DNA from 4 places in the Geodermatophilus sp. SYSU D01036 genome. Region 4 is predicted to be linked to each of the others. Evidence: riboswitches for the same ligand, from Rfam matches in the RefSeq annotation. Region 4 holds a riboswitch; each other region holds the start of a gene.
What was found. Region 4 has a riboswitch for cyclic di-AMP ahead of ACI8AR_RS12230 (aggregation-promoting factor C-terminal-like domain-containing protein). Riboswitches for the same ligand answer to the same signal wherever they lie in the genome.

Region 1: it holds a riboswitch for cyclic di-AMP, as region 4 does, so the genes downstream of both, ACI8AR_RS18500 (transglycosylase family protein) here and ACI8AR_RS12230 (aggregation-promoting factor C-terminal-like domain-containing protein) in region 4, are expected to answer to the same signal.
Region 2: it holds a riboswitch for cyclic di-AMP, as region 4 does, so the genes downstream of both, ACI8AR_RS03320 (C40 family peptidase) here and ACI8AR_RS12230 (aggregation-promoting factor C-terminal-like domain-containing protein) in region 4, are expected to answer to the same signal.
Region 3: it holds a riboswitch for cyclic di-AMP, as region 4 does, so the genes downstream of both, ACI8AR_RS14490 (C40 family peptidase) here and ACI8AR_RS12230 (aggregation-promoting factor C-terminal-like domain-containing protein) in region 4, are expected to answer to the same signal.

Annotation. Positions count from the first base shown of each region.
Region 1 covers NZ_JBJGZJ010000021.1:53,707-60,802, forward strand. Annotated here, with positions in the region: gene menE (o-succinylbenzoate--CoA ligase) at 1-971, opposite strand, end outside; gene ACI8AR_RS18490 (o-succinylbenzoate synthase) at 1,013-1,972, shown strand; gene menD (2-succinyl-5-enolpyruvyl-6-hydroxy-3-cyclohexene-1-carboxylic-acid synthase) at 1,969-3,648, shown strand; cyclic di-AMP (ydaO/yuaA leader) riboswitch at 4,386-4,555, shown strand; gene ACI8AR_RS18500 (transglycosylase family protein) at 4,560-5,792, shown strand; gene ACI8AR_RS18505 (isochorismate synthase) at 5,895-7,096, opposite strand, start outside.
Region 2 covers NZ_JBJGZJ010000002.1:175,239-182,334, reverse strand. Annotated here, with positions in the region: gene ACI8AR_RS03325 (M48 family metallopeptidase) at 1-737, opposite strand, end outside; gene ACI8AR_RS03320 (C40 family peptidase) at 920-2,116, opposite strand; cyclic di-AMP (ydaO/yuaA leader) riboswitch at 2,133-2,313, opposite strand; gene ACI8AR_RS03315 (hypothetical protein) at 2,472-2,759, opposite strand; gene ACI8AR_RS03310 (D-alanyl-D-alanine carboxypeptidase family protein) at 2,871-4,601, opposite strand; gene ACI8AR_RS03305 (DEDD exonuclease domain-containing protein) at 4,767-6,734, shown strand; gene ACI8AR_RS03300 (Lrp/AsnC family transcriptional regulator) at 6,745-7,029, shown strand; gene trpD (anthranilate phosphoribosyltransferase) at 7,040-7,096, opposite strand, start outside.
Region 3 covers NZ_JBJGZJ010000013.1:86,085-93,180, forward strand. Annotated here, with positions in the region: gene ACI8AR_RS14470 (HelD family protein) at 1-725, shown strand, start outside; gene ACI8AR_RS14475 (transglycosylase domain-containing protein) at 814-3,330, shown strand; partial or broken gene ACI8AR_RS14480 (YhjD/YihY/BrkB family envelope integrity protein) at 3,354-4,172, opposite strand; gene ACI8AR_RS14485 (hypothetical protein) at 4,220-4,459, opposite strand; cyclic di-AMP (ydaO/yuaA leader) riboswitch at 4,651-4,784, shown strand; gene ACI8AR_RS14490 (C40 family peptidase) at 4,796-5,896, shown strand; gene ACI8AR_RS14495 (hypothetical protein) at 5,987-6,118, opposite strand; gene ACI8AR_RS14500 (hypothetical protein) at 6,106-6,306, opposite strand; gene ACI8AR_RS14505 (DUF3817 domain-containing protein) at 6,620-6,937, shown strand; gene ACI8AR_RS14510 (serine hydrolase domain-containing protein) at 6,953-7,096, shown strand, end outside.
Region 4 covers NZ_JBJGZJ010000010.1:51,671-58,766, forward strand. Annotated here, with positions in the region: gene ACI8AR_RS12205 (M18 family aminopeptidase) at 1-189, shown strand, start outside; gene ACI8AR_RS12210 (hypothetical protein) at 177-587, opposite strand; gene ACI8AR_RS12215 (DUF72 domain-containing protein) at 653-1,381, opposite strand; gene ACI8AR_RS12220 (SDR family NAD(P)-dependent oxidoreductase) at 1,398-2,240, opposite strand; gene ACI8AR_RS12225 (class I SAM-dependent methyltransferase) at 2,264-2,923, opposite strand; gene ACI8AR_RS12230 (aggregation-promoting factor C-terminal-like domain-containing protein) at 2,931-3,821, opposite strand; cyclic di-AMP (ydaO/yuaA leader) riboswitch at 4,101-4,261, opposite strand; gene ACI8AR_RS12235 (hypothetical protein) at 4,413-5,210, opposite strand; gene ACI8AR_RS12240 (LLM class flavin-dependent oxidoreductase) at 5,570-6,730, shown strand; gene ACI8AR_RS12245 (FMN reductase) at 6,727-7,096, shown strand, end outside.

The DNA.
Region 1 (7,096 bases), on a different contig from region 4:
TGCCCCCACTCCTCGTCGGGCCGGCCGAACACCACGGCGTCGGCGACGGCGGGGTGCTCGCGCAGCGCCCCCTCGACCGCCTGCGGGGCCACGTTCACGCCGCCGGTGACGACGACGTCGTCGAGCCGGCCGGCCACCGTCAGCCGCCCGTCGGGGCCGACCGACCCGGCGTCGCGGGTGCGGAACTCGCCGCCGGCGAACGCCGCCGCGGTGCCGTCCGGGTCGCGGCGGTACCCGAGCGCCAGCACGGGGCCGGCGATCGCGATGGCTCCTCCGCCGGGTCCTGCGGCACTCCCGTCGTCGTCCACGCGGACCCGCACGCCGTCGAGCGGGACGCCGTCGTAGACGCAGCCGCCGGCGGTCTCGGTCATGCCGTAGGTGGTCACCACCGCGACGCCGGCCTCCCGGGCGCGCGTCAGCAGGGCCGGGTCGGTGGCCGCGCCGCCGACCAGCACCGCGTCGAAGGCGCGCAGCGCCCCCGGCTCGCGCTCCAGGTACCGGCGCAGCTGGGTGGGCACCAGCGCGGTGTACCGGCGGCCGGCGGGCATCCGCGCCACCGCCGCGGCCAGGTCCTCGCCGGCGGCGAGCACGGTGGGCGCCGTGCCGCCGAGCACCGAGCGGACCAGGACCTGCACCCCGGCGATCGCCGACACCGGCAGCGCGAGCAGCCAGGCGCCGGACCCGCCGAGCCGGTCGAGGGTCGCCGTCGCCGAGGCCCGCAGCGCCGCGGCCGGCAGCAGCACGCCGCGCGTGCCGCCGGTGGACCCGGAGGTGACGACGACGAGGTCGGCGCCGTCCTCGAGCGGCTCGTCCGGCGCGAGGACCTCCCGCGCGGCCGCCGCGGGCGGCCCGGCCGGGAGGACCGCGAGCGGCGCGGCGCCCTCCAGGCAGGCGCGGACGGCGGGCAGCACGGTGCCGACGACGGCGTCGGAGGCGTCCGGCGCGGGGAGGACGGTCAGCTGCCGGATCACGGGTCCCGAGGGTACGTCGCGCGCGACATAGGCTTGCGGGCGTGATCACCCCCGCCGGCCTCCCCGAGGGGATCGACCGGCTGGCGGTGTGGTCGGTGCCGATGCGCACCCGCTTCCGTGGCATCGACGTCCGCGACGGCGTGCTCGTGCACGGCCCGGCCGGCTGGGGCGAGTTCTCCCCGTTCTGGGACTACGGCGTGCAGGAGAGCCGCCGGTGGTGGGCGGCCGCCGCCGAGGCCACGCTGCAGGGCTGGCCCGCGCCGGTGCGCGACGCGGTGCCGGTCAACGTGACCGTCCCCGCGGTGGGGCCCGAGCGGGCGCACGCGATCGTGGCGGCGTCGGGCTGCCGGACGGCGAAGGTGAAGGTGGCCGAGCCCGGCCAGACCGCCGCTGACGACCTCGCCCGCGTGGAGGCCGTCCGCGACGCGCTCGGCCCGTCCGGTGCGGTCCGGGTGGACGCCAATGCCGCCTGGGACGTCGACACCGCCGTCGCCCGCATCCGCGAGCTGGACCGGGTGGGCCTGGAGTACGTCGAGCAGCCCTGCGCCACGCTCGCCGAGCTCGCCGCCCTCCGCCGCCGGGTCGACGTCCGGGTCGCCGTGGACGAGGGCGTGCGCCGCGCCGGCGACCCGCTGGGCGTGGACCTGCGCGAGGCCGGCGACGTCGTCGTCCTCAAGGTGCAGCCGCTCGGCGGCGTGCGGGCCGCGCTGCGCGTGGCCGAGGCGCACGGGCTGCCGTGCGTGGTCTCCTCCGCGCTGGAGTCCTCGGTCGGCATCGCCGCGGGGGTCGCGCTGGCCGCCGCGCTGCCAGACCTGCCCTTCGCCTGCGGCCTGGCCACGGTCGCCCTCCTGGACGGCGACGTGACCGACGCCCCGCTGCTGCCGGTGGACGGCGCGCTGCCGGTCACCCGGCCCGACCCCGCCCGGCTGGACGCCGTGGCCGCACCCGGCGACGTGACCGCCCGCTGGACCGAGCGGCTGGGCGCGGTGCTGGCCGCGTGAACCCCTCCACCGCGCTGGCCCGCGTGCTGGTCGACGAGCTGGTCCGCGGCGGGGTCCGCGACGCCGTCGTCGCGCCCGGCTCGCGCTCGGCGCCGGTCGCCCTGGCGCTGGCCGCCGCCGAGCGGGCCGGCGTCCTGCGGCTGCACGTGCGCATCGACGAGCGCACGGCGTCCTTCCTCGCCCTGGGGCTGGCCCGCGCGTCCGGCCGGCCGGTGCCGGTGCTCACCACCTCCGGGACGGCGACCGCGCACCTGCACGCCGCCGTCCTCGAGGCCGACGTCAGCGGCGTGCCGCTGCTGGCGCTGACCGCCGACCGGCCGCCGGAGCTGCGGGGCACCGGCGCCAACCAGACCATCGAGCAGCCCGGCCTCTACGGCGGCGCGGTGCGCTGGGCGGCCGACGTCGGCGTGCCCGAGGCCGGCCGCGAGGCCGCGCAGAACCGCTACTGGCGGTCGGTGGTGTCCCGGGCGCTGCTCGCGGCCACCGGCGTCCTGTCCGGCGACCCCGGACCGGTGCAGCTGGACCTGCCGTTCCGGGACCCGCTGCTGCCGGAGGAGGAGCCCGGCCCGCTCGCGGGCCCGTGGGCCGGCCGGGACGGCGGCGCGCCGTGGACCGCCGGGGAGCCCGCGCCGGTCGCGGCGGCGCCGGTCCCCGACGGCCCGCGCACGCTCGTCGTCGCCGGGGACGGGCCGGACGCCGTCGGCCGGGCGTGGGCGGCCGGCGCCGCCGCGGCCGGCTGGCCGGTGGTCGCCGAGCCGAGCGGCGGGGCGTGGACCGACGGCGCGGTGCGCGGCGGGGCGCTGCTGCTCGGCGTGCCCGGCTGGCTGGACGCGCACCGGCCCGAGCGCGTGGTCGTCGTCGGCCGGCCGACGCTGTCCCGGCCGGTGTCGGCGCTGCTGGCCGACCCGCGGGTGCGCGTGGAGACCGTGGTCGCCGGGCCGCGCTGGCCCGACGCCGGCCGCTCGGCGGCGCTGGTCACCCGCGCCGGCCCGCCGGCCGGCCCGCCCTCCGACCCGGGCTGGGCCGCCGCCTGGCGCGCGGCCGCGGACCGGGTGGGTGCGACCGTCGACGCCGCGCTGGACACCGCGCCCGGGCTGACCGCCGCCCGGCTGGCCCGCGACGTCGTCGCCGCCCTGCCGTCCGGGGCGCTGCTGGTGCTCGGCTCCTCGACGCCGGTGCGCGACGTCGACCGGCTCGCCGCGCCGCGCGGCGACCTCGCCGTGCTCGCCAACCGCGGCGTCGCCGGGATCGACGGCACCGTGTCCACCGCGGTCGGGGCCGCCCTGGTGCACGGCGGGCCCGCGGTGGCGCTCATGGGCGACCTCACGTTCCTGCACGACCTGCAGGGGCTGCTCACCGGCGAGGGCGAGCTGCGCCCGGACCTCACCGTGGTGGTGCCCGACAACGACGGCGGCGGGATCTTCGCCCAGCTGGAGCCGGGGCGGCCGGCGTACGCCCGCGACTACCGGCGGGTGTTCGGCACGCCGCACGGGCGGGACCTGGTCGCCGTCGCCGCGTCCCTGGGCTGGGCGGCGGCGGCGGTGGCCACGCCGGAGGAGCTCACCGCCGCGCTGGCGTGCGGCGGGCCGCGGGTGGTCGTCGCCCGCACCGACCAGCGCGCGGAGGCCGACCTGGCCGTCGCCCTGCGGGAGGCCGCGGGCCGCGCGCTGGCCTGACCGGCCTCAGGAGCGCCGGATCCCCGGCAGCGACCAGCCGTTGCCGTCGGGGTCGCTGGAGAACGCGGACCGCGAGCCGGGGGCGCCCTCGGGGCCCAGCTGCTGGGCCTCGGTGACGTCGCGTCGACCCCGCGCTCGGCGGGCTCCCGGCGGACGGCGCCGACGTCCTCGACCACGAGCTGCGGGCCCCGGGCCGAGGGCGGCTCGCCCAGCGGCGTGCCCCGGCCGATGGCCACCGAGCAGGGGGAGCCCGGCGGCGTCATCTGCACCACACGCGTGCCGGGGGCCGGGGTGACGTCGTGGTCGAGCCCGGAACCGACCTGCTCGACGGCGAAGGCGTCGGCGACGTCGACGTCGCTCACCGGGATGCCGATCACCTCGAGTCGCACGTCCGTGCGGGGAACCCAGGGAGGTCCGAACACCCCACGGGGCCCCGCGGCGCGGTCACGGCAGCGCGTGCGGGCCCGGATCGGGGCCCGTCGCCGGTGGCCTTCGTCACGGGGTCCGGGGCGGCCGCGGCGAGGGTGGGAGGACCGCGACAGGGCTGGTCGCGCGCGGCGAACAGCGCGTTCCGTTACCCGCGCGGGGGTCACGCCGACGTCACGCAGTACCCCACGGGTCCCAGCCGAACCGTGGTGTGACCGCCGTCACGACGACAGTCGACATGACGACACGTAACGTTTTGGCTGCGCTCAGCGAACACAGAGCGCGGCGCCGGTCCGCCAAACCCTGCCCACCGGTCGCCCACGTCAACTCCCAGGGCAGGGGTGGGGGACCCACTCTTCCGGCGCGCGACGGCCTACGGGGGCCTGTCGGAGCGCGCCTCGGGGTGAAGCCGCGGACCGCGGCCGGGCACCGATCGCCCGAACCCGACAGCTCACCTCGCCGGCGGTGATCGGGAGATCATCACCATGCCCAAGCACCGCGCACCCCGCTACGTCCGCACCAAGAAGGTCATCGCCAAGGCCCCTGTCGCCGCCGGCGCCGCCGCCGTCGGTCTGGGCGTCCTGAGCTCGCCGGCCTCCGCCTCCACCACCCACGACTGGACCGGCGTCGCCCAGTGCGAGTCCAGTGGCAACTGGAGCATCAACACCGGCAACGGCTACTACGGCGGCCTGCAGTTCAGCCAGTCCACCTGGGCCGCCTTCGGGGGCACCGACCTCGCCCCGCGTGCCGACCTCGCCACCCCGGCCCAGCAGGTCCAGATCGCCGAGGCGGTCCTGGCCGGCCAGGGCGTCGGCGCCTGGCCGAGCTGCGGCAAGTACCTGACCGGCGGCACCACCGCGGCCGCCGCCGAGGCGCCGGCCGCGCCCGCCGAGCAGGCCGCCCCCGCCGCCGAGGTCCCGGCCGCCCCGGCCGCCCCGGTCCAGCAGCCGGCCGCCGAGCAGCCCGCCCCGGCCGAGCAGGCCGAGGTCACCACCGAGGAGTACACCGTCCGCTGGCGGGACACGGTGGCGAAGATCGCCGCTGCCCACGGCCAGAGCTGGCGGGAGCTCTACGAGCGCAACGTCGACGTCATCGGCGCCAACCCGAACCTGATCTTCCCCGGTCAGGTGCTGGCGCTCAGCGGCTCGACCGCCGCCCCGGCCGAGGCCGCCCCGGCCCCCGCCGCCGAGGCCGCTCCGGCTCCCGCCGCCGAGGCCGCCCCGGCCCCGGCTGCCGAGGCCGCTCCGGCTCCCGCCGCCGAGGCCGCCCCGGCCCCGGTCGCCGCCGGTGAGGCGGCGCCCGCCGCCACCCCGCCGATCGCCGAGGCCGCCCCGCAGGTCGCGCAGGCCGCGGTCGTCGCCGAGATCACCAACACCGCCGGCGCGATCCACGAGGCCGTGCAGGCGGCGGCGAACGCCGTCGTCAGCAACGTCCCGGGCGCCGCGGACATCACCCTCGGCGGCACGCGGGCCAGCGCGGTCGACCCGGACGGCCACCCCTCCGGCAAGGCGCTGGACTACATGGTCATGTCCGACGCCGCCCTCGGCGACGCGATCGCCCAGTACCACGTCGACCACTGGGACGAGCTGGGCGTCGAGTACGTCATCTGGCAGCAGCGCATCCTGACCTCGCCCGGCGCCGCGTGGAAGGCGATGGAGGACCGCGGCGGCGTGACCGCGAACCACATGGACCACGTGCACGTGAACTACGTGGGCTGACCTCCCGCACACCCGACGAGGGCCCCGACCGCGCACAGCGGCCGGGGCCCTCGCCGTCTCCGGAGGGCAGGGGGACGACGGCGCCGGCCGGGACCGGCCGCCTCAGCCCTCCAGCGCGGCCTGGAAGGCGGCGAACTTCGACTGCGTCTCGGCGAGCTCGGCCGTCGGGTCGGAGGCGGCGACGATGCCGCAGCCGGCGAACAGCCGGGCCGAGCGCGGGTCGTCGTCGACCAGTTGCGCGCAGCGCAGGGCCAGCCCGAACTCGCCGTCCCCGCGGGCGTCGAGCCAGCCCACCGGCCCGGCGTAGCGCCCGCGGCCCATGCCCTCCAGCTCGGCGATGACCGCGGCGGCGGCGTCGGGCGGGGTGCCGCAGACGGCGGCGGTCGGGTGCACGGCGTCGACCAGCTCCAGCAGCCCGGCGCGACCGCGGGCGCCCGAGCGGCGCTGGGTGCCGACGACGTCGGTGGCCAGGTGCCGCACGTTGGGCAGCGTCAGCAGCGAGGGCTGCTCCGGCACCGACAGCGCGGTGCAGAACGGGTCGAGCGCGCGGACGAGCGAGTCGACGGCGAGGGCGTGCTCGGCGCGGTCCTTGGCGCTGGCCACGAGGCCCGCCGCGAGCCGCTCGTCCTCGGCGCCCGCGCCGCGCGGGGCGGTGCCGGCCAGCACCCGCGCCGACAGCTGCCGGCCGGTGCGGCGCAGCAGCAGCTCGGGGGTGGCGCCGAGCAGCCCGTCGACGGCGAAGGTCCAGCAGTCGGGGAAGCGGGCGGCCAGCCGGTCGAGCAGGCGGCGGGGGTCCAGCGGCACGTCGGCGGTGACCAGCAGGTCGCGGGCGAGCACCACCTTGGCGAGGTCGCCGGCGCCGATGCGGCCGATCGCGGCGGACACGGCACCGCACCACGAGGCGGGGTCGAGCGCGCCGTCGGCGTAGCGCAGCCGCCCCGGCGCGGGGGTCATCGGCTCGTGGGTGGCCGGCAGCACGTCGCGCATGTCGGCGCCGCCGGTCGTGGTCACCCACGCGACGCCGTCGCGGCGGCCGACGACGACCTCGGGGACGACGAACACCGACGTCTCCCGCGCGGGGTCGAACGCGACGCTCGCGAACACCACCGGCCCGGAGCCGGGCACGCCCACCTCGTCGTCGACGGCGAGGGCGGCGGTGCGGTCGGCCCACCAGGCGGCGGCCTCGGCGAGCGCGCCGGGACCGGAGACCTCGAGGCGGTCGGCCTCGCCCCAGCCGACCAGCCCCTCACCGCGGCGCACCCAGGACAGCGCGCCCTCGCGCGGCAGCAGCGCCAGCAGATCGG
Region 2 (7,096 bases), on a different contig from region 4:
GAGCCGCTCTCCTCGGCCAGCCGCAGCAGGTCGGTGCGCAACTCCCCGGCCGGCAGCGGCGTGAAGCTGTTGAACGCCGGCTCGATGACCACCGGGTAGAGGAAGGAGCCTGCGACGACCAGCGCGGCCGCGCCGCCGGCGGCCCACGCCCACCAGGTGCGGGGTGCGCGGCGGGCCAGCGCGACGAGCACGAGCAGGCCGAGGGCGGTGAGCCCGGCGTCGATGGCGGTGGAGACCGCGACGTCGCGCAGCCACAGCGGCCAGGAGCGCGTGGACAGCCCGTAGCGGTGCCGCACCACCTCGCCGTAGGCGGAGATCGGCAGCGTCACCAGCCGGCCGACGACGGCCAGCGCGACCGTGCCCAGCAGCACGGTGAGCGGCCAGCGGCGGCCGCCCGCGCGGCCGACCGCGGTGACCAGCCGGCTGCCCAGGCGGGTGAGCCCGAGCAGCGCGGAGACCGCGAGCCCGAGCACCAGGTTGGTCAGCGACGCGGGACGGATGTCGGCGGCGAGGGCCTCGGCGCGGCGGACGACCTCGGCGGGCAGCCCGGCGTCGTCGGTGACCGGGGACGCGCCGCCGGGCGGGGTGGGCAGCAGCGTCCAGGGCGTGCGGAGGGCGATGACGACGACGAGCGCCGCGCCGAGCAGGAGCGCGACGAGCAGCGCGGCCCGGCGGGAGCCCGTGCGGTCGGGCCGGGTGGCCGCGGGGCGGGTGCTCGTCCCGCCCGCCCTGCTCACCCGGCCGATCCTAGGCGCGCGCCGGCCCCGCACCGCGCTCTCCCTCCGCAGGGCGCTCCCTCCGCGGACGCCGAGGGCCGGCGACCCGGACGGGTCACCGGCCCCGGCGACGTGATGGAACGGCCTCCCTGCAGGGTCCCGCCGCGAGCTCGCGAGCGGTGGGGCGCAGGGAGGTCCTTCGTCTAAGCGATGCGGCGCATCGCGGTGATGCCGCCCATCGAGTCGACCGACACGACCTTCACCGGCTGCCCCGACGTGGAGGCGTGCACCATCTGGCCGTTGCCGATGTACATCGAGACGTGGCTGACCGGGCTGTAGTAGAAGATCAGGTCGCCCGGCTGCAGGTCCGCCCGCGAGACGGCGGTGCCCATGCGCGACTGCATGCTGCTGGAGTGCGGGAGGCTGATCCCGGCCGCCGCGTAGGCGTACTGGGTCAGGCCCGAGCAGTCGAAGGCGTTCGGCCCGCCGGCGCCCCACACGTAGGGGTCGCCCACCTGGGCCAGCGCCGTCTGCACCGCGGTCTGCGCGGCACCGCTGCCGCCGCTGCCCGCCGACGGCGCCGGGGCCGGCGCGGGGGCCGCGGCCTGCGTGCCGACCGCGGTCGGAGCGCTGTCGCCGCGCGAGCCGCCGGCCGGCTCGTCGCCCGCCTCCGCCTGCGCGCCGGCGGCCAGGCCGGCCTCCTGCGCGGCGAGCGCCGCCTGCCGCTGCGCCTCGGTGAGCGCGGCGAACTGCGCCTGGTAGTCGGCGATGTCGTCCTGGAGCTGCGCCTCCTGGGCGCTCAGGTCGTCGAGGGTGCGCTGCGCCTCGGCCTCGGCGGCCTCGGCGTCGGCCTGCGCCTGCCGGGCGGCGGCCGCCGCCTCGTTCACCTGGTCGAGGACCGAGGTGGTGTGGTCGGCGATCTGGCCGAGGGTGGCCAGCGAGGCGACGAAGTCCTCGGCGGAGTCGCTGGTCAGCAGCAGGTCGAGCCCGGCGAAGCCGTCGCCGTTGCCGGCGGTGTAGGCGCTGCGCGCCACCTGGCGGATCTGGCCGTCGAGGTCCTGCAGCTGGTCCTGCGCCTCGGCGGCGGCCCGGTCGGCCTCGTCGGCGGCGGCCTGCTGCTGGGCGAGGACCTCGCGGGCCTCGTTGACCTGCTCGCTGACGACCTCGAGCCGGTGACCGGCCTCGGCGGCGAGCTGGGCGGCCTGCTCCGGGGTGCCGGCCCGCTCGGGGTCGGCGGCCGCGGTGCCGGACAGCAGGCCCAGGGTCAGCGCGGCGGTGGTGCCGACGAGGGTGACCCGGCCGAGGTGGCGGGCCCGCGACGGGCGGTGCGGCCCGGCGGTGCGGGTGGCGGATGTGGACTTCTCGCGTGCATGCCCCAGGACGGGGCGGGGGGTCGCCACGGGCGGCGGCTCTCCGTTTCTTCCTCAGCAACCGCCTACCGAGTTAGCTGACGGGTTCGGGCTGGGAAGACGTGCCCTATCTCCGCGCCCCGGTCGGGACCGGCGCGCACGAGAACTCACCCCAGTGCTGCGGTGGGTCCCCGGCTCACCTCGCGCACCTCCGGGAGGGGCGTCCGGTGACTCGGCGGTGTCGGCCGAGGTCACCCTGCGTCGGGTGACGACCACCCGGCCGGACGGCGCCACAGTACGGACGTGATGCAGTTGTGACAAACGGGGGGTGCGTGGACTGTGAGAACACACACGGTCAGCAGCCGCGCCACCCCGGTGCGTACCCGATTCGGGTGGCCCCCGCCGGTCAGCCCGTGCGCCGGCGCCCGTCCCGCGACGGCCGGTGCCGCAGCGGCGGCACGAGGCCGCCCTCGGCCAGCGCCCGCACCGCCCGCCGCTCGACGTCGTCGAGCTCCACGACGACGCCCGGGCGCGGCAGGGCGCCGTCGGCGGTCCGGGCCGCGGGGACGGGAGGCACCGGCAGCAGCACGGGGCCGGTGTCCCGCTCCGCGGGCGGGGCGCCCAGCAGGGCGGTGACGACGCAGTCGGCGCAGCCGACACCACGCGCGGTGCACGAGTCGCAGTCGATGAGCATGGCCGTGTCCCTCCGGTGCCCCGGCCGCGCCGCCCGGTGCCGGGCCGCGGTCGGGACGGGTCTCCCTGTCGGTTGCCCGGCACGCTAGGGACGGCCACCGACAGTCCCGGCTCAGCCGCCCGCGTACTCCCAGTGCCAGGGCTCCTCGCGGCCGTTGCCCGGGTCGGCCCAGGTCGGGTGCAGCCACCCGAACCGGCCGGCGTTGGCGACCATCCACGCGTACTGCGGCGTGCCGAAGCCGTCGACGCCGCCGCACAGGTCGACCGCCAGCCCCCACCCGTGGTTGCTGGTGCCCGGGACCGCGGCCAGCGCCGGTTTCTCCCCGTAGAGGCGGACCTGGCCCGCGTAGGTGCGATAGGAGTCGGTGATGCAGAGCGGCTGCCCGAACGCCGACGCGAAGGCCGCGCTCATCGCCCGCCAGGCCGCCGCGGCGTCGCAGCGCAGCGAGTGGCCGCCCACCCCGATCGGGCACAGCGCGCTCGGCGGGATGAGGCCGTTGGGGTAGCCGCCCCAGGCCCGGGCGCCGTCGAAGCTCGGCGGGTAGACGGTGTTGCCGCACTCGACCCGCAGGGCGCCGCCGGCCGGGCCGGGGGCGGGTACCTCCGGCCGCGGGCCGAGGCTGGGCCGGCCGACGTGCAGCACCTGGTCGGCGGGCAGCCGGCGGACGACGACGGCGCCGGCCCGCGCGTCGGCGGCGAGCATGGTCTGCGCGTCCAGCGCGATGCCGACGTGCCCCAGGCCCGACTCGGGGGTGCCGAGGAAGACCAGGTCGCCGGGCAGGACGTCGGCCAGGTCGACGGGCGTGGTGACCGCGAACAGGCCGGCCTGGTCGCCGGGCAGGTCGATGCCCGCGCCGCGGTAGACGGTGGAGACCAGCGAGCCGCAGTCCCAGGAGTCCGGGCCGGCCGTCCCCGGCGCGTAGGGCCGCCCGAGGGCGTCCATCGCCGCGGTGACCGCCGCCAGCGTCTCGGCGGGCAGCACGAGCAGCGACACCGGCCGGCGCGACAGCTGCGCGGCGCCGCGCTGGGCGCCGCCGGCGGCCGCGCCGACCGGGGTGAGCCCCGCGGGCAGGCCCCGCACGGGGTCGAGCAGCTCGGCCGCCGGCGGCGCGGCGACCCCGGCCTCGCGCAGCTGGTCGAGGTAGGCCCGCCAGTTGGCCGCCGTCTGGGTGTTGACGTCCACCTGCTGGCGCTGCAGGTCCGACAGCTGCCGGTCGACGTCGCCGAGCGCGACGTCGAGCTCCGCGGTCACCGCGTCGGCGGCGGCCTCCAGGTCGGCCACCTCCCCCGCCAGCCGGTCGGCCCGCTGCCGCGCCTCGGCGAGGACGGCGTCGGCGGAGGTCTGCCGGTCGACCGCGGCCCGCCGCTGCTCCTCGGCGGCGCCGACCACCTCGGCGGTGTGCGCGTCGACGGCCTCCAGGTAGCCCAGCGCCGCGACGACGTCGGCCGGGTCGCCGCCGGTGAGCAGCACGGTGAGCGGGGTCAGCGCACCGCCGTCCCGGTAGACCGCCGACGCGTACTGCGCCACCACCGCCCGGTACTGCGCCAGCTCGCCCTCGGCGGCGTCGACCGTGGCGCGGGCGGCGTCGACGTCGGCCTGCGCGTCGGCCAGCTGCTGCCGCGCGGCGGCCACCTCGGTCTGCCGCAGCTGCAGGTCGGCCTGGACCTCGGCGGCGCGCTGCTGCAGCCGGTCCAGCGCCTCGCTGTCGAGGACCCCGCTGGTCCCGCCGGGCTGGTCGCTGGGCTCCGCGGCCGCCGGGGCCGCGAGCAGGACGGCCGCCACCGCCGTGACCAGCACGGACACCACGCCCCGCCGGGTGCGCCCCAGGGAACGCGCGCGCATCGGACCACCTCTGCAGTTCCGGACCCCGCTGGCCCGCCCGGGGATCGTCATCTCCGCGGAGCCGCCGCCGCAAGCGCGACGCGCCCCACCGGTCCCCCGGTCGGGCGAGGCCTCCCCCGGGCGCGCGTCCCCGGGACTGTCCGACCCCCGGCCTACCGTCCCGCCGTGCTCTTCCCCGCCAGCGGCACGGGCTCCTTGGGGCCGCGCCACGAGCAGGCACCCGCCCACGGCGAGCGGCCGCTCCCCCGCACCCCCTACGTCCAGGCGAGCATCGACGACCTCGGCACGCCGCTGGCCGGCGTCACCTTCGTCGTCGTCGACCTGGAGACCACCGGCGGGTCGCCGAAGGACAGCGCGATCACCGAGATCGGGGCGGTCAAGGTGCGCGGCGGCGAGGTGCTCGGGGAGTTCCAGACGCTGGTCGACCCCGGCTGCGAGGTCCCGCCCTACATCAGCGTGCTCACCGGGATCACCACGGCGATGGTCGCCACCGCCCCGCGGATCGACGCCGTGCTGCCGGCCTTCCTGGAGTTCGCCCGCGGCGCCGTCCTCGTGGCGCACAACGCCCCCTTCGACCTCGGCTTCCTCAAGGCGGCCTGCGAGCAGACCGGCACGCCGTGGCCCGCCGCCGCCTCGGTCGACACCGCGGTCCTCGCGCGGCGGCTGCTCTCCCGCGACGAGGTGCCCAACTGCAAGCTGGCCACCCTGGCGCCGTACTTCTCCGCCTCGACCTCGCCCTGCCACCGGGCTCTCGACGACGCCCGCGCGACCGTCGACGTCCTCCACGGCCTGTTCGAACGACTCGGCCCGCTCGGGGTGACGTCGCTGGAGGAGCTGCACGGGCTCACCCGCCAGGTCGACCCGGTGCGCAGGAAGAAGCGCCACCTGGCCGACGGCGTCCCGTCCGGGCCGGGCGTCTACGTCTTCCGCGGGCCGCGCGAGGAGCCGCTCTACGTCGGGACGTCGAACGACCTGCGCACCCGAGTGCGCAGCTACTTCTCCTCCGGCGAGCAGCGCAGCCGGATGACCGAGATGGTCGCGCTGGCCCAGCGCGTCGAGGCCGTCCCGTGCGCGCACGACCTCGAGGCCGCCGTCCGGGAGCTGCGGCTGATCGCCGAGCACAAGCCGCGCTACAACCGCCGGTCCCGCTTCCCCGAGCGCGCGCTGTGGCTGCGGCTCACCGAGGAGCCCTTCCCCCGGCTGTCGACGGTGCGGCGGGTCCGGCCCGACGCGGGGCTCTTCCTCGGCCCGTTCGCCGACCGGCGGGCCGCGGAGATGGCCACCGCCGCCATCCACGAGGCGCTGCCCCTGCGGCAGTGCACCGCCCGGCTGTCCCCGCGGGTGCACACGAGCACCTGCGCCCTGTTCGGCATGGGCCGCTGCGGCGGCCCCTGCGCGGGCCACCAGTCGGTCGAGGAGTACGCCGCGATCGCCGCGGTGCTGCGTGCCGCGGTGGCCGGCGACCCGAGCGCCCTGGTCGCCCCGCTGCTGGACCGGGTCGACCGGCTGGCGGCCGCCGAGCGGTTCGAGGACGCCGGGGTGCTGCGCGACCGGGTCGCGGTCCTCGTGCGCGCGGTGCGCCGGCGGCAGCGGCTGGAGTCGCTGGCCGCCGTGCCGGAGCTGACCATCGCCCGGCCCGACGGCGCCGGCGGGTGGGCGCTGTCGGTCGTCCGGCGGGGCCGGCTGGTCGCGGCCGGGTGCGCGCCGCGCGGGACGTCCGTCCGCGACACCCTCGCCGTCCTGCGTGCCACCGCCGAGACCACCCCCGACGACGGCGGGCTGGCCGCCACGGTCGACGAGACCGAGCTGGTCATGCGGTGGATGGAGAAGCCCGGCACCCGGCTGGTCGAGGTCACCGGCACGCTCGCCTGCGTCGCGCCGGGCACCGGCGGGCTCAGCGGGTTCCTCGCCCGGGTGGAGGCCGGCCGGGCGCTGCGCGACCCCTTCCACGACGGCCGGCAGCTGGGCACCCGCGCCCGCCCCGAGCGGGTCACCCCCGAGGGACCGTCCGCCGCGGGCCCGTCCGCCGCGGGCCCGGCGCCCGGCGGCCCGGTGACGTACTGGAACGGCCCTCCTGCAGGGGCCCGCGCCGAGCGGAGCGAGGCGTGGGGGGCAGGAGGGTCCTTCAACTAGCATCGCCGGCGTGATCACCGCCATCGTGATGGTCGACGCGGCCACCGACGCGATCCCCGAGGTGGCGGCCGCGATCGCCGACCTCGACGGCGTGAGCGAGGTCTACTCGACCGCCGGGGAGGTCGACCTGATCGCGATCGTGCGGGTCCGCGAGTTCGACCAGGTGGCCGAGGTGATCGCCGGGCGGATCAACAAGGTGCCCGGCGTGCTGGAGACCGAGACGCACATCGCCTTCCGCGCCTACTCGCGGCACGACCTGGAGGCGGCGTTCTCCCTGGGCCTCGAGGGCGAGTGAGCTACCTGCGCTAGCGGCCGGCGGCCTCCCGGCTGACGGCCACCCACCGGTCCAGCAGCGCGGCGGC
Region 3 (7,096 bases), on a different contig from region 4:
ACGCCGTCCTGGTCGACGAGGTGGCCGGGCTGCTCGAGCGGACGGCGGGCTACGGGCACGTCGTCGTCGACGAGGCGCAGGACCTCTCGCCCATGCAGTGCCGCGCGGTGGCCCGCCGGCTGGCCGCCGGGTCGCTCACCGTGCTCGGTGACCTCGCCCAGGCCACCGGCCCGTGGTCGCCGGCCGACTGGGCGCCGACGCTCGCCGGCCTGGGCCGCCCGGACACCGCCGTCCGGCCGCTGACCCGCGGCTACCGCGTGCCGGGGGAGGTCCTCGACTACGCCAACCGGCTGCTGCCGGCGATCGCCCCCGGCCTGCCCGCGGCCACCGCCGTGCGCCGGGAACCCGGCGCGCTCGCCGTCCGCCCGGTCGCCGACCTCGCCGGGCCGCTGGCCGAGGTGGTCGCCGACCTCGCGGCCGGTCCCGGCTCGGTCGGCGTCGTCTGCGCCGACGCCGCGGTGCCCGAGGTGGCGCGGCTGCTGGCCGCCGCGGGCCTGCCTGCGGCGGTGCTCGCCGACGACGGCTCGGCGGCCGGGCGGATCGCCGTCGTGCCCGCCGCGCTGGCCAAGGGGCTGGAGTTCGACGCCGTCGTGGTGGCCGACCCGGCGGCGATCGTGGCCGCCGAGCCGCGCGGACTGTCCCGGCTCTACGTCGTGCTCACCCGGGCGGTCAGCACCCTGGTCGTGCTGCACCGCGACGACCTGCCCACGCTGCTGGAGGGCTGAGCGTCCCCCGACCGCGGGACCGCACGGCGCGGGTCGTTGTGGCCGGAGGTGATCTCTGTTGCAGTGTGCGCGCACGGGAGGGAGGCCCATGGACCGGCAGGACAGCCGGGCCGGCACGCTGCTCCGGTTGGCCGCGACCATCGTGGTCGCCGGGGCACTGGTGGCGGGCCTGCTCCTCCCGTGGATCGGGGGTCCCGCGATCGCCGCCCAGCAGTCCACCGGGCTGCTCGGCGACCTGCCCACCGAGTTCACGGACGCCGCGCCGCCGGGCAACACCGTGCTGCTCGCCGCCGACGGCGAGCCGATCACGTACTTCTACGACGAGAACCGCGACCCCGTGGAGCCCGCCGAGATCGCGGACGTCATGAAGGACGCGATGGTCGCCATCGAGGACGCCCGGTTCTACGGCCACCGCGGCCTGGACGTGCAGGGCACGCTGCGCGCGCTGGTCACCAACATCGCCGCGGGCGAGGTGGCCGAGGGCGGCTCGACGCTCACCCAGCAGCTGGTCAAGCAGACGCTGCTGCAGACCGCCGACACCCCCGAGGAGCGGACCGCCGCCACCGAGCAGACGGTGGGCCGCAAGCTGCGCGAGGCGCGCCTGGCCCTGGCGCTGGAGGACCTCTACAGCAAGGACGAGATCCTCACCCGCTACCTCAACATCGTCTACTTCGGCCAGAACGCCTACGGCGTGCAGCCGGCCGCCCGCGCCTACTTCGGCGTCGACGCCGCCGCGCTCACCCTGCCGCAGGCGGCCCTGCTGGCCGGCCTCGTGCAGAGCCCGGTGAACGACGACCCGTTCACCGACCCCGAGGCGGCCACCGCGCGGCGCAACGAGGTGCTGTCCCGGATGGCCGAGCAGGGCCTGGTGACCGCCGAGGAGGCGGCCGCGGCCGCGGCCGCGCCGCTCGGCCTGGCGCCCGGGCCCGCCCCGCCCCGGGGCTGCGTCCAGGCCAGCGTCGGCCCGTTCGTCTGCGACTTCGTGCAGCGGTACCTGATCCAGCAGCTGGGGCTCAGCCAGGAGCAGCTGGACAACGGCGGCTACACCGTCCAGACCACGCTGGACCCCGAGCTGCAGCGCTCCGGCGACGCCGCGGTGCTCGAGACGCTGCCGCGGGAGGACTCGCTGGCCGCGATGTTCACCGCCGTCGAGCCCGGCACCGGGCACCTGCTGGCGATGAGCGTCAACCGGACCTTCGGCTACGACCTCGCCGACCGCACCCAGGAGTCGTTCAACCTCAACGTGGCGCCCAGCCAGGGCTCGGGTTCCACGTACAAGGTCTTCGTCGCCGCAGCGGCCCTGGCCCGGGGCTACTCCTCCTACTACACGCTCACCGCGCCCGACCCCTACGTCTCCCGGGTCTACAGCGGCCCGTGCGAGGGCCGGGACACCGACGGCCGGTACTGCGTCCGCAACGCCGGGTCCGGCTACCGCCCGACGCTGGACCTGACGACGGCGCTGTACCAGTCCTCCAACACCTACTTCCTCGCGCTCGAGGACGCCCTCGGCAGCGTCGAGGAGCCGGTGCGGATGGCCGAGGCGGCGGGGCTGTTCCAGTTCAGCCCGCCGGGCCTGGCGCAGCAGATCATCGACGAGAACCGCGGGTCGTTCACCTTCGGCGCCGAGGCGACCAGCCCGCTGGCGCTGGCCAGCGCGTACTCGACGTTCGCCGCCGGCGGCACGCAGTGCGACGTCGTCCCGGTGACCGCCGTCCTCGACCGGAACGGGGAGCCGGCGGTCGGCGCCGACGGCGAGCCGCTCGCGGTCGGCGACCGGTGCACGCCCGAGGCTGTCCCGCCCGGCGTGGCGAACACGATGAACCAGATGCTGCGCAAGGACGTCGAGCCGGGGAACCCGGGGCAGACCGGGGCGCGCGCCTACGTCCGCGGCCACCAGATCGCGGGCAAGACCGGCACCTCGCAGGACAACTACTCGGTGGCGTTCGTGGGCTACACGCCCGAGATCACCGCGAGCGTCATGGTCCTCAACCCCAAGCGCAACGAGGACGTCGGCGGCTTCGGCGGCGGCAAGGGCGCCACCATCTGGCGCGACGCGATGGAGCCGATCCTCACCGCGCGCGGCAGCGGCGAGTTCGCGCCGGCCGACGAGACCGTGCAGAACGGCAACACCCGCCCGGTGCCCGGCTGCTCCACCGTCCGGGGTTGCGAGCGGACCCTCGCCGACGCCGGGTTCACCCCGCGGACGGTGCGCGTCGACAGCGACGAGCGGCCCGGCGCCCTCGTGGGCACCAGCCCGCCGCGCGGCGGCCGCGCCGTGCCCGGCCAGGTGGTGTCGATCCTGGTGAGCAACGGCAGCGACTACGTGGAGCCGGCGCCCGAGCCCGCGCCCCCGGCCGACCCCGCACCCCAGCCGGCGCCCGCGCCCGGCTCGCCGTCCTCGCCACCCCCGACGCCGTCGTCGCCCCCGCCCCCGCCGTCTCCGGAGCCGCCGCCACCGGCGACGGAGCCGCCGCCCGCGCCGGCGACCCCGGCACCCGAGCCGCCGCCCGCGCCGGCGACCCCGGCACCCGAGCCGCCGCCCGCGCCTGCCGCGCCCGCCCCGGAGACCCCGCCGCCCGGCTCCCCCTGGCGGCCGGGCGGCTGACGCCGGCCCAGCCGCTCGTCGAGGGACTGGGTGAGCAGCCACCCGGCCAGCAGGACCAGGTGCAGCAGGAACAGCCACAGGCCGATGGCGACCACCGCGCCGACGACGACCAGGCCGCCGAAGGGCGCGCCCAGGTCCAGCGGCAGGGACAGGAACAGCACGAAGCCCTGCAGGAAGCCGGACAGGCAGGCGGCGGTGAACAGCGCGCCGCTGACCAGCGCGCCCCACCGGTGCCGGCCGCCGGCCACCACGCCGTAGCCCCACAGGATGGGCACGGTGAGCACGAACAGCACCGAGTAGTAGCCGACGGCGAACCGCCCGATCAGAGGCCCGGCGCCGTCCTCGCGGGCCAGGTCGGCCATGACCGTGGCGGCCAGCAGCAGCGGGTACAGCAGCAGGGGCGTGACCACGACCAGGGGCAGCGTGAGCAGCCGCCCCCGCCAGCCGGTGAGGTTCTCCCGCCGCCGGCTGAACCGCATCAGCGCCCGCCGCAGCCCCTCGCCGTACAGCGACAGCGGCAGCAGCGCCAGCGCGAAGCCCAGCAGGTCCAGCCGGACGCCGGCGTCGACCAGCCGGTCCACCGCGCCCGGCGCGCCCAGCGACTCCGGCAGCAGCTCGGTCAGCCGCTCGCTGCGCGCGCGGACCTCCTCGGCCGAGGTGGCCAGCGCGGTCAGCCGGACGGAGACCAGCACCAGCGGCACCACCGCGATGCCGGCGTAGAAGGTGAGCCCCGCGCCGATCAGCGCGAGGTCACGGCCGTGCAGCAGACGGCGGGCGCCGGCCAGCAGCGTCCGTGCCTCGGCCCGCACCCGGGCCGCCGTCCACCTGCGTGCCGGGCTCACCCGCTCATGCCACCAGACCGGGCGGCCGGCCGGGGACCCGGCGACGCTCAGTCGTCGGTGCTCGCGTCGTCGGTGGTCGGGGCGTCGTTACCGGGGTTCTGGCCGGTCTCCTGGCAGCTGGCGTCGTTCTCGTTGCTGGCGTTGCCGCCGGCGGCGTCGCAGTTGGTCGGGCCGCGCGAGAAGTCGGTGTTGTCACCGCAGGCGACCAGGGAGCCGAACAGGGCGAGCGCGACGAGCGGCCGGGCGATCCGTGTCCGGGTGGCGCGCATCCGCGTGGAGGAGGACATGCAGCAATCGGTACACGCCCCCAGGGGCGCGCAAACCGGCGGGGGTCGGCAACCTCCCGGAGTCGTCCGGTCACCCGGTGTGAGCGATGTAATTACACGGGGGTGATTGTCACACGCCGGTCACGGACCTTACGCTCTGTGTGTCCAACGGGGCGTTCCGTCACCAGTCCGGGTGACACCCCACGGACGCCGTCGAGCCGGTCCCCTCCCGTGGGACCGGGCCGGGGACCCATGGCAGTCCTGGGGTGTAGCGCGTGTCCGCACGCGCCGGGCGACTCCACGCCCGAACCCGTCAGCTAACCCGGTAGGCGGCCTGGGAGAAGGAGTGACCGCCGCGTGGCGTCCCTGCGCACGTCCGTCCCCGGCATGCCCGCGACCGGCCGCGGCCGCCGCGCCGCCCTCGCCCTCGCCGGCGCCCTCGGGATCGGCCTCGGGCTGGGTGCCGTCCCGGCGCCGGCCGGGGCGGAGGAGCCGGTCACGGCCGCCGAGGCCGCGCAGCTGGTCGCCGCCCGGGGACACGACCTCGAGGTCGTCACCGAGCAGTTCAACGAGGCGCGCGAGGTGCTCGCCGCCCAGCAGGCCACCGCCGACGCGGCCGCCGCGCAGCTGGCCACCGCCCAGGCCGCCGTGGACACCGCCCGTCAGCAGGTCATCGGCATCGCCCGGTCGGCCTACACCGGCGACAGCATGGGCTCCCTGCAGGCGCTCATGACCAGCGAGGACGCCGACGAGTTCGTCAACCGCGTCACGCTGCTGCAGGGCGTCGCCGGCTACCAGGGCGAGCTGCTCGGTCAGGCCGTGGCCGCCACGGACACCGCCACCGCCGCGCAGACCGCGGCCGCCGAGGCCGCCGCCGAGGCGCAGCGCCAGTACGACGCCGTCGCCGCCCAGCAGGCCGACCTCGAGGCCCAGATCGCCGCCTACCAGGCCGACTACGCCCAGCTGAGCGCCGAGGAGCGGCGCGCCGCCCTCGACGCCGCCGCCGCGGCGCACGCCTCCGAGGGCTCCCGCGCCAGCCGCGACGAGGACCGCGAGGAGCCCGCGACCCCCGCGGAGGAGCCCGCCGCGGCCGCCGCGCCGGCCAGCGGCGTCGCCGGCACCGTCGTCTCCACCGCCATGGCCCAGCGCGGGGACCCCTACGTCTGGGCCGCTGCCGGCCCGGACGCCTTCGACTGCTCCGGCCTCACCCAGTACGCGTTCAAGGCCGCGGGGATCAGCCTCCCGCACTCCAGCAGGATGCAGTCGACGATGGGCACCGCGGTCTCCCGCGCCGACCTGCAGCCCGGGGACCTGGTCTTCTTCTACAGCCCGGTGAGCCACGTCGGCATCTACGTCGGCAACGGCCAGATGGTGCACGCGCCGACGTCGGGCGACGTCGTCAAGGTCGCCAGCATCGACGCGATGGGCGGCTACGCCGGCGCCCGCCGCATCGGGTAAGGACCTCCCTGCAGGGGCCCACCGCTCGCAAGCTCGCGGTGGGCCCCTGCAGGGAGGCCGTTCCAGCACGTCACCAGGTGCCGGGACGGGTCACGTCCGGACCTGCTGCAGCAGGCCCCGGACGAAGGCAGCCGTGGCGCCGGAGGGCAGCCGCACCTCCCCGCGGGTGACCACCCGCGGGTCCACCTCCCGGGCCCCGGGCAGGCCGCTCACGTCGGCCACCACGTGCTCCCGGACCCGCGGCCGCCCGTCGACCGCCGGCGGGACCGGGGAGGCCGGGCGCGCACCAGGTGCTCGTGCAGCACGCTGCCGCCGGGGGCGGAGAGCACCTCCCGGCGCAGGTGCGGCCACATCGGCAGCGGCCAGCGCCGGACCTCGAGGTGCAGGTCGCCGAACCGGCGGTCCTCCACCTGCTCGGCCGGCCCGTGGCCCCGTCCGGAGGCTCGCGCCGAGCTCGCGAGGCGTGAGAGGGACGGGGTCCTTCCAGCAGCGGGTGTGCGCCGCGTGCGCCTCGGCGCGGGTCGCGCCCAGCCGGGGCAGGGCCGCGGCCACCGGGTCCGGCCGCAGGCCGGCCATCCGGCGCAGCAGGACCAGGCAGAACTCCCGCCGCGCCAGCCCCGCACGGCCCGACCTGCCACGCACGTCACACCCGCGACCGGGACGTCGGCGTCCGCTGCCGCGTTGACCCTCCGGAACAGCCCCCGACCCGAGGACCGCGCACCGATGAACCCCCGCACCGTCGCCCTGGCCTTCCGCGCCGTCGCCGTCGCCGAGGCCCTGTCCTGGATCGGCCTGCTGGCCGGGATGTACGTCAAGTACGTGCCGGAGACCTCCGAGGTCGGCGTCCAGGTGTTCGGGCCGGTCCACGGTGCGGTGTTCGTCGCCTACGTGGTCGTGGCCCTGGTCGCCGCACGGGTGCTCGGCTGGTCCCGGTGGACGACGCTGCTCGCGCTGGCCGCCTCGGTCCCGCCGCTGGTCACCGTCGTGTTCGAGCGCTGGGCCGGGCGCACCGGGCGGCTGGCGGCGCCCGTCCGCGCCTGACCTACCGTTCCGGTCATGCCGGAGCCCGTGCTGCCCTCGACCGCCCGCACCCTGCTGGCCCGCACCGCCCGGGTGCAGCGCGAGGGCCGGGCACCCAGCCTGGTCGCCGGGGTGGTCCGGGACGGCGGGCTGGCCTGGTCGGCCGGCCGGGGCGACGTC
Region 4 (7,096 bases):
CAGTACTTCGTGTCCCGCGCCGACCTGCCCTGCGGCTCGACGATCGGCCCGCTGACCGCCACCCGGCTGGGCGTGGCGACCGTCGACGTCGGCGCGCCGATGCTGGCCATGCACTCCTGCCGCGAGCTCGCCTCGGCCCTGGACGTCCCGTTGACGACCGCCGCGCTGACCGCCTGCTACGAGGACTGAGCGGGCGGCGGCTCCTGGCCGGGAGGCCGGTCGGCCGGGGCGCGGCGGAGGACGTCGGCGAAGGACTCCTCCAGCCGCGCCCAGGTGCCGCTCCACTCGACGAGCGGCTCGAGGATCCGCTCGAAGACCGCGAGCTGCTCGTCGAAGGCCTGCAGCTGCCCCATCAGGCCCTCGACGAGCTGGCGCTGCGCCCGCACCGACGACGCGATCGACCGCACCTGCGCCGCCGACATCGCCCCGGGCGGCGAGGGCAGCCGCGGCAGGGAGAACCCCGACGGGACGGCGCCGGCGGCCAGCCGGGTGGCCCGGTCGGTGAAGCCGCGCAGCTGCGCCACGAACTCCTCGACCGACCGCGCCACCAGCCCGCCGTCGCGGGGCCTGTCCTCGGACTCGCTCACGCACCACCTCCCGGCCCGCCCGCCCCGGTCGGCGGGAACCGGCCCCAGTCTCCCGGCTGCGGACCTCAGCCGCCGGTCAGCGCGCGCAGCGTCCCGGCGTTGCGGACGGCGTGGCCGTACCCGTCGTTGTTGAAGTACGCGTAGACGTCACGACCCTGCCCGGCCCACTCGCCGATCCGGTCGGCCCACCAGCGCAGGTCGGCGTCGGGATAGGAGCCGGCGTACAGGTGGGCGGCGTCGGGCCCGTGCAGCCGGACGTAGACGAACGGCGCCGTCGCGCGCAGCACGCACGGCAGGCCGGCGCCGCTCATCACGCAGTAGGCGGCGCCGTGCCGCTCGAGCAGCGCGAACACGCCCTCGTCGTGCCAGCTGGGGTGGCGGAACTCCACGGCCACCCGCATCCAGTCCGGCAGCAGGCCGAGGAAGTGGTCGAGCCGGGCGTCGTCGCGGGCGGCGGCCGGGTGCAGCTGGACCAGCAGCACCGCCCGCCGGGGCCCCAGCTCGTGCCAGGCCGCGGTCATCCGCTCGACCCACGCCTCGGGGGCGTACAGCCGCTTGGCGTGGGTCAGCCCGCGCGGGGCCTTGACCGACAGCTGGAAGCCCTCGGGCAGTCGCTGCCGCCACCCGGCGAAGGTCGCGGTGCGCGGCCAGCGGTAGAAGCTCGCGTTGAGCTCGACGGTGCCGAACCGGCGGACGTAGTGGGCCAGCCGGTCCCGGGACGGCGTCCCCGGCGGGTAGAGGACGCCGTCCCAGTGGTCGTAGCTCCAGCCCGACGTGCCGACGTGGACGGCCACCGGGGACCCCGCGCGGTCAGGCCGCCCGGCGCAGGCCGGCCAGCCGGGTGGCGGCGGCGAGCACCCGCCCGTACGAGCCCGGCGCCAGCCGCACCAGGACGTCGGGGACGACGGCGCTGGCGCCGATGAGCAGCCGCGGCCGGCGCCGCTCCACCGCCTCGACGATCCGCTGGGCGGCACGGTCGGCCGGGTAGCGCAGCAGCCTGGCGAACTCGCGCTTGCCCCGCTCGGCCTCCGCGGGGTCGGCGCCACCGGCCACGCGGGCGGTCTCGGCGATCCGGGTGGCGATGCCGCCGGGGTGCACGCTGGTCACGCCGACGCCGTCCCCGGCCAGCTCGTGCCGCAGCGCCTCGGTGAACCCGCGGACGGCGAACTTGCTCGACGCGTACGCCGCCTGCCCGGCCGGCGCCATGAGCCCGAAGAGGCTGGAGACGTTGACCAGGTGCGACCCGGGGTTCCCCTTCAGCGTGGGCAGCAGCGCGTGGGTGAGCCGGACGGCGGCACGGAAGTTGACGTCCATGACCCACTCGAACTCCTCGAGGGTCACCTGGTCGAACCGCCCGCCCAGCGCGACACCGGCGTTGTTGACCAGCAGCGTCGTCGCCGGGTGGGCCGCGACCACCCGGTCGGCGGCCTCGCGCAGCCGCCCGGCGTCGGCGAGGTCGGCGACGACGGTGGCCACCGACCGGCCCGGGGAGGCCGCGCGCACCGCCGCCGCGACGCCCTCGAGCCGCTCGGCGTCGCGGTCGAGCAGCACGAGGTCCGTGCCGCGGGCGGCCAGCCGCGGGGCGAGCGCGGCGCCGATGCCGCTGGCCGCCCCGGTGACGACGGCGGTACCGGTGAAGGCGTAGGGGCGCACGCGGCGACCGTATCCGGCGGCGCTCAGGGCAGCCGCCACACCGTCGTCCGGCGCAGCCCGGGCCCCTCGGTCTCGGGGACCTCGTACACCGCGGCGGGCTCCAGCCGCTCGTGCGGCAGGTACGGGCGGCCGGGGTCGCCGATCAGCACCTCGCAGCCGCGGGCCCGCGCCCGGTCGAGGAAGGGCAGCACCCGCCCGGTCATCTCCCGGTCGTAGCAGACGTCCCCGGCGACGACGACGTCGAGGGCCGGCGGCTCGCGGTCCAGCACGTCGCCGGTGACGCTGATGCCGGTCACGCCGTTGAGGCCGGCGTTGACGCCGACCGCCGTCCGGGAGAACGGGTCGACGTCGCTGGCCAGCACCCGGCGGGCGCCGGCGAGGACGGCGGCGACGGCGACGAGGCCGCTGCCCGACCCGAGGTCCAGCACCGTGCGGCCTGCGACGGTGGCGGGCGCGTCGAGCAGGTGGCGGGCCAGCGCCTGCCCGCCGGGCCAGGCGGCCGCCCAGAACGGCGGCTCCTCCCCCGCCCCGCCGGCCGCGGTCTCCATCGCCTCCCACAGGGCGACGACGTCGTCGGCGACGTGCAGCCGCACCTCGGGGACGAGCGAGGGCCGGCGCACCTGGGTGTGCGCGCGGACGAACCCCGCGGGCACCACCCGGGTGGCCGGCCCTCGCTGGATCACCTGGGGATCAGTACCAGCCGGTGGCCTGCGAGTGCGCCCAGGCGTCGCACGGCGAGCCGTAGCGCTCCTCGATGTAGATCAGGCCGGCGTCGATCTGGCGGTAGCCGTCGGAGGTCTTGGCGATCCCGGTGCTGGCCCAGGTGGAGTCCAGGAACTGCGGGATGCCGTAGGCGGTGCTGGTGGGGTTCTGGGCGTTGGGGTTCCAGCCGCTCTCCTTGCCCCACAGCTTCTCCAGGCAGGAGAACTGCTCACCGCTGCCGACCTTGCTCAGCGCGTAGTCCTTGAAGGAGCCGGAGGGCGCGGCCGGCGCGGCCTCCTCGGCGGCCTGCTCCTCGGCGGCCTGCTGCGCGGCGGCGGCCTCGGCGGCGGCCTGCGCCTCGGCGGCCTGGCGGGCGGCCTCCTGCTCCGCGGCGACGCGGGCGGCCTCCTGCTCGGCGGCGACGCGGGCGGCCTCGGCCTCGGCGGCCTGGCGGTCGCGCTCGGCCTGCTCGGCGGCGAGCTGCGCCTGGGCGGCACCGGCCTCCTGCGCGCTGCGCTCGGCGCGCGAGGCGGCGACGTCGGCCAGCGTCGTCAGGTCGGGGCCGGTCGCGGCCTGCGCGGCCGCCTGCTGCTGCGGGATGCCCAGCTCGTCGGCGACGCTGACCGCGGTGCCGGCGGTGTCGGTGCCGGCGGAGGCGGCCGGGCCGCTGGTGGAGACGACGCCCACGATCAGCGCGCCGGCGGCGGCGGCGCCGAGCAGGAGGGCCGGGCGGCGCGGGCCCAGCGGCGGGCTGCCGCGGCGGAACAGGCGCCGGCGGGCGGGGGCCTCGGCGGCCGGCTCGGCGGCGTCCGCGAGGGCGGGCAACTCGCGGGTGGCGGTGTCGGCGGGGGCGTCGGGGGTGGCGAGCTCGACGGTCACGGGGGCGTCGGCAGGCGTGTTCGGGACGTGGCGGGACATGAGGGGGTGAGGGCTCCGAGGGAGAGTGCGCGCGGCAGCGGCCCGGAGGCGGACCTCGGGCGTGCGGGTGCGGCGCGGGTCTGGGGCGGTGTGGCGGTACGGGGTCCCCGGCGACGTCGTCGCAGGGAGCGGCAGGGCAGGGGCGGCCGGCGTCAGGCGGACGCGGGAGCGCGGTGTGCGCGCGGGCAGCTGCACCTGCGGGCCGCTTCGGCCCGGAGGCGGGGCATGCGGAGACTCTCCGTTTCTTCCGTGAGCCGCCTACCGAGTTAGCTGACGGGTTCGGGCGGGAAGGAGCCCTACGCGTGCCGGGCCGGAGCTCGGCGGGCGCGATTCACCCCAGTACTGCGGTGGGTCCCCGGCTCGCGTCCACGGGTGCGGACACGACTCGGCGGCGTCCGGCCGGGCTCCCCGGGACGGGGACCTGACGACCTGCCGGACGCGAGCCACCGTACGGTCGTTACCGGTTCGTGACAACAGCCGGGGCCGGAGGTGCGGCCGGGACGTGTGGTACGGACTCCCCCGGTCCGGAACCCGCCCCCGCGTCGCCGCTGGTCAGGAGGCCGCGGCGACCTCGGGCCGGCCGGGCCCGTGCAGCGGTGTCACGTCGGACACGTCCGTGCCGGACGGCGCCGGACGCGCCCCCGCGCGGGGCTCGGGCGCCGGGTCCTCCCCGAGGCGGGGCAGGCCCCGCTTGTCGCCGAGGGCGGGGACGTCGTCGGGCACGACCCCGGTGACGACGGCGAGCGCCTCGTCCAGCTGCCCGGTCAGCAGGCGCAGCCAGTCGCGCGCCCGGTCGCGCTCGTCGCGCAGGGGCGCGAGCTCGGCCTCGACGGCGGACCGCCGCTCGAGCGCCTCGGCGTCGGCCCGTGCCCGCGCCTCGGCGGCCTCGCGGTCCCGCCGCGCGCGCTCGGCGGCGGCCCCCTCCTCCAGCCGGGCCGCCTCGCGGCGCGCGGCCTCCAGGATCGCGGCGGCCTCGCTGCGGGTCTGCTCGCGGGCGGCGAGCACCGCCTCGCGCATCTCGGCCACCCCGGACAGCCGCGCCTGCGCCTCGGTGAGCGCCTCGGCGCGGATCCGCCCGGCCTCCTCCTCGGCGGCGGCGGTCAGCGCGGCGGCCGCCTCCTCGGCCCGGCGCATCATCGCGGCGGCGTCCTCGGGACCGGGCAGGCTCTGCCGCTCGCGGACCAGCTGGGCCAGCCGACGGCGGGCGTTCTGCAGCTCGGCCGACGCGGCGGCGTAGCGGCTGAGCAGGTGCTCGTTCTCCCGGCGCAGGACCAGCAGCTCGGTCTCCGCCCAGGCGACGTAGTCGTCGACCTGTAGGCGGTCGTAGCCGCGCACCGCTCCGGTGAACACCGGTCCGGTGCCCAGCAGACCGTCGAGCCCGCGTCCCGGAGGCGGCTCGGCGGGGCCGTCCCCGGCCCCGTCCGGAGCAGCTCCATGTCCCCGCAGCGACATCCCGGTTCCCCCTCGGTGCGCTCCGATCCGGTCCCCCACCGGCACGCCGGCGAGGGTGATCACAGGGTTCCACCCCCCGGGTGCGGTCGAACGGGCCGACACGGGTGGGCGCGGGACGTGCGGACCGGTCGCGCCCGGACGTGCCGGGCCGGTCACCGTGCGCGGTCGAGAGGTCTCAGTACGGTCACGGCCCCCGGGGGGAATGCTCGGCGGGGGCGGCTCGTTGGGCCGGGTACAGTAGTTGCACTCTCAACCACATGGAGCACGAGATGCAGTTCGGGGTCTTCACGGTCAGCGACGTCACGACCGACCCGACGACGGGGCGGACGCCGAGCGAGACGGAGCGGATCAAGGCCGTCGTCACCATCGCGAAGAAGGCCGAGGAGGTGGGCCTCGACGTCTTCGCCCTCGGCGAGCACCACAACCCGCCGTTCTTCTCGTCCTCCCCCACGACCACGCTGGCCTACGTCGCAGCGCAGACCTCCCGGCTGCAGCTGTCGACGTCGACCACACTGATCACCACCAACGACCCGGTGAAGGTCGCCGAGGACTACGCGATGCTCCAGCACCTCGCCGACGGCCGCGTCGACCTGATGATGGGCCGCGGCAACACCGGGCCGGTCTACCCGTGGTTCGGCCAGGACATCCGCAACGGCATCCCGCTGGCCGTGGAGAACTACGCGCTGCTGCGCCGGCTGTGGGACGAGGAGGTCGTGGACTGGCAGGGCCGGTTCCGCACCCCGCTGCAGGGCTTCACCTCCACCCCGCGGCCGCTGGACGGCGTCCCGCCGTTCGTGTGGCACGGGTCGATCCGCAGCCCGCAGATCGCCGAGCAGGCCGCGTACTACGGCGACGGCTTCTTCCACAACCACATCTTCTGGCCGAAGGAGCACACCCAGCGGATGGTGGAGTTCTACCGGTCCCGGTTCGAGCACCACGGCCACGGCGCCGCCGACCAGGCGATCGTCGGCCTCGGCGGGCAGGTGTTCATGCGGCGGAACAGCCAGGACGCCGTCGCCGAGTTCCGGCCCTACTTCGACAACGCGCCGGTCTACGGGCACGGGCCCTCGCTCGAGGACTTCTCCCGGGAGACGCCGCTGACCGTGGGCAGCCCGGAGCAGGTCGTCGAGCGCACGCTCGGCTTCCGCGACTACGTCGGCGACTACCAGCGGCAGCTGTTCCTCATCGACCACGCCGGCCTGCCGCTGAAGACCGTCCTCGAGCAGCTGGACCTGCTCGGCGAGGAGGTCGTGCCGGTGCTGCGCCGCGAGTTCGCCGCGCTCAAGCCGGCGCACGTGCCCGACGCCCCCACCCACGCCGCCCGGGTGGCCGCCCGCGGGGGCGCGCAGGAGCCGACCGTGTACGCCGCGGGTGACGACGTCACCGGGCAGGCCCGCGAGGAGGTGTCCGTCCGATGACCACCCGCACCCTGGCCGTCGTCAGCGCGGGGCTCGGCGTCCCGTCGTCGACGCGGCTGCTGGCCGACCGGCTCGCGGCGGCGACCGTCGCCGCGCTGCGCGAGCGCGGCGAGGACGCCACCGTCGAGGTCGTCGAGCTGCGCGAGCACGCCCGCGACGTCGCCGACGCGCTGGTCACCGGGTTCCCGAACGCGGCGCTGCGCGCAGCGGTCGGGACGGTGACCGGCGCGGACGCGGTCATCGCGGTCACGCCGGTGTTCACCGCCTCCTACAGCGGCCTGTTCAAGTCCTTCGTCGACGTGCTGGACAAGGACGCGCTCACCGGCACGCCGGTGCTGCTCGCGGCGACCGCCGGCACCGCCCGGC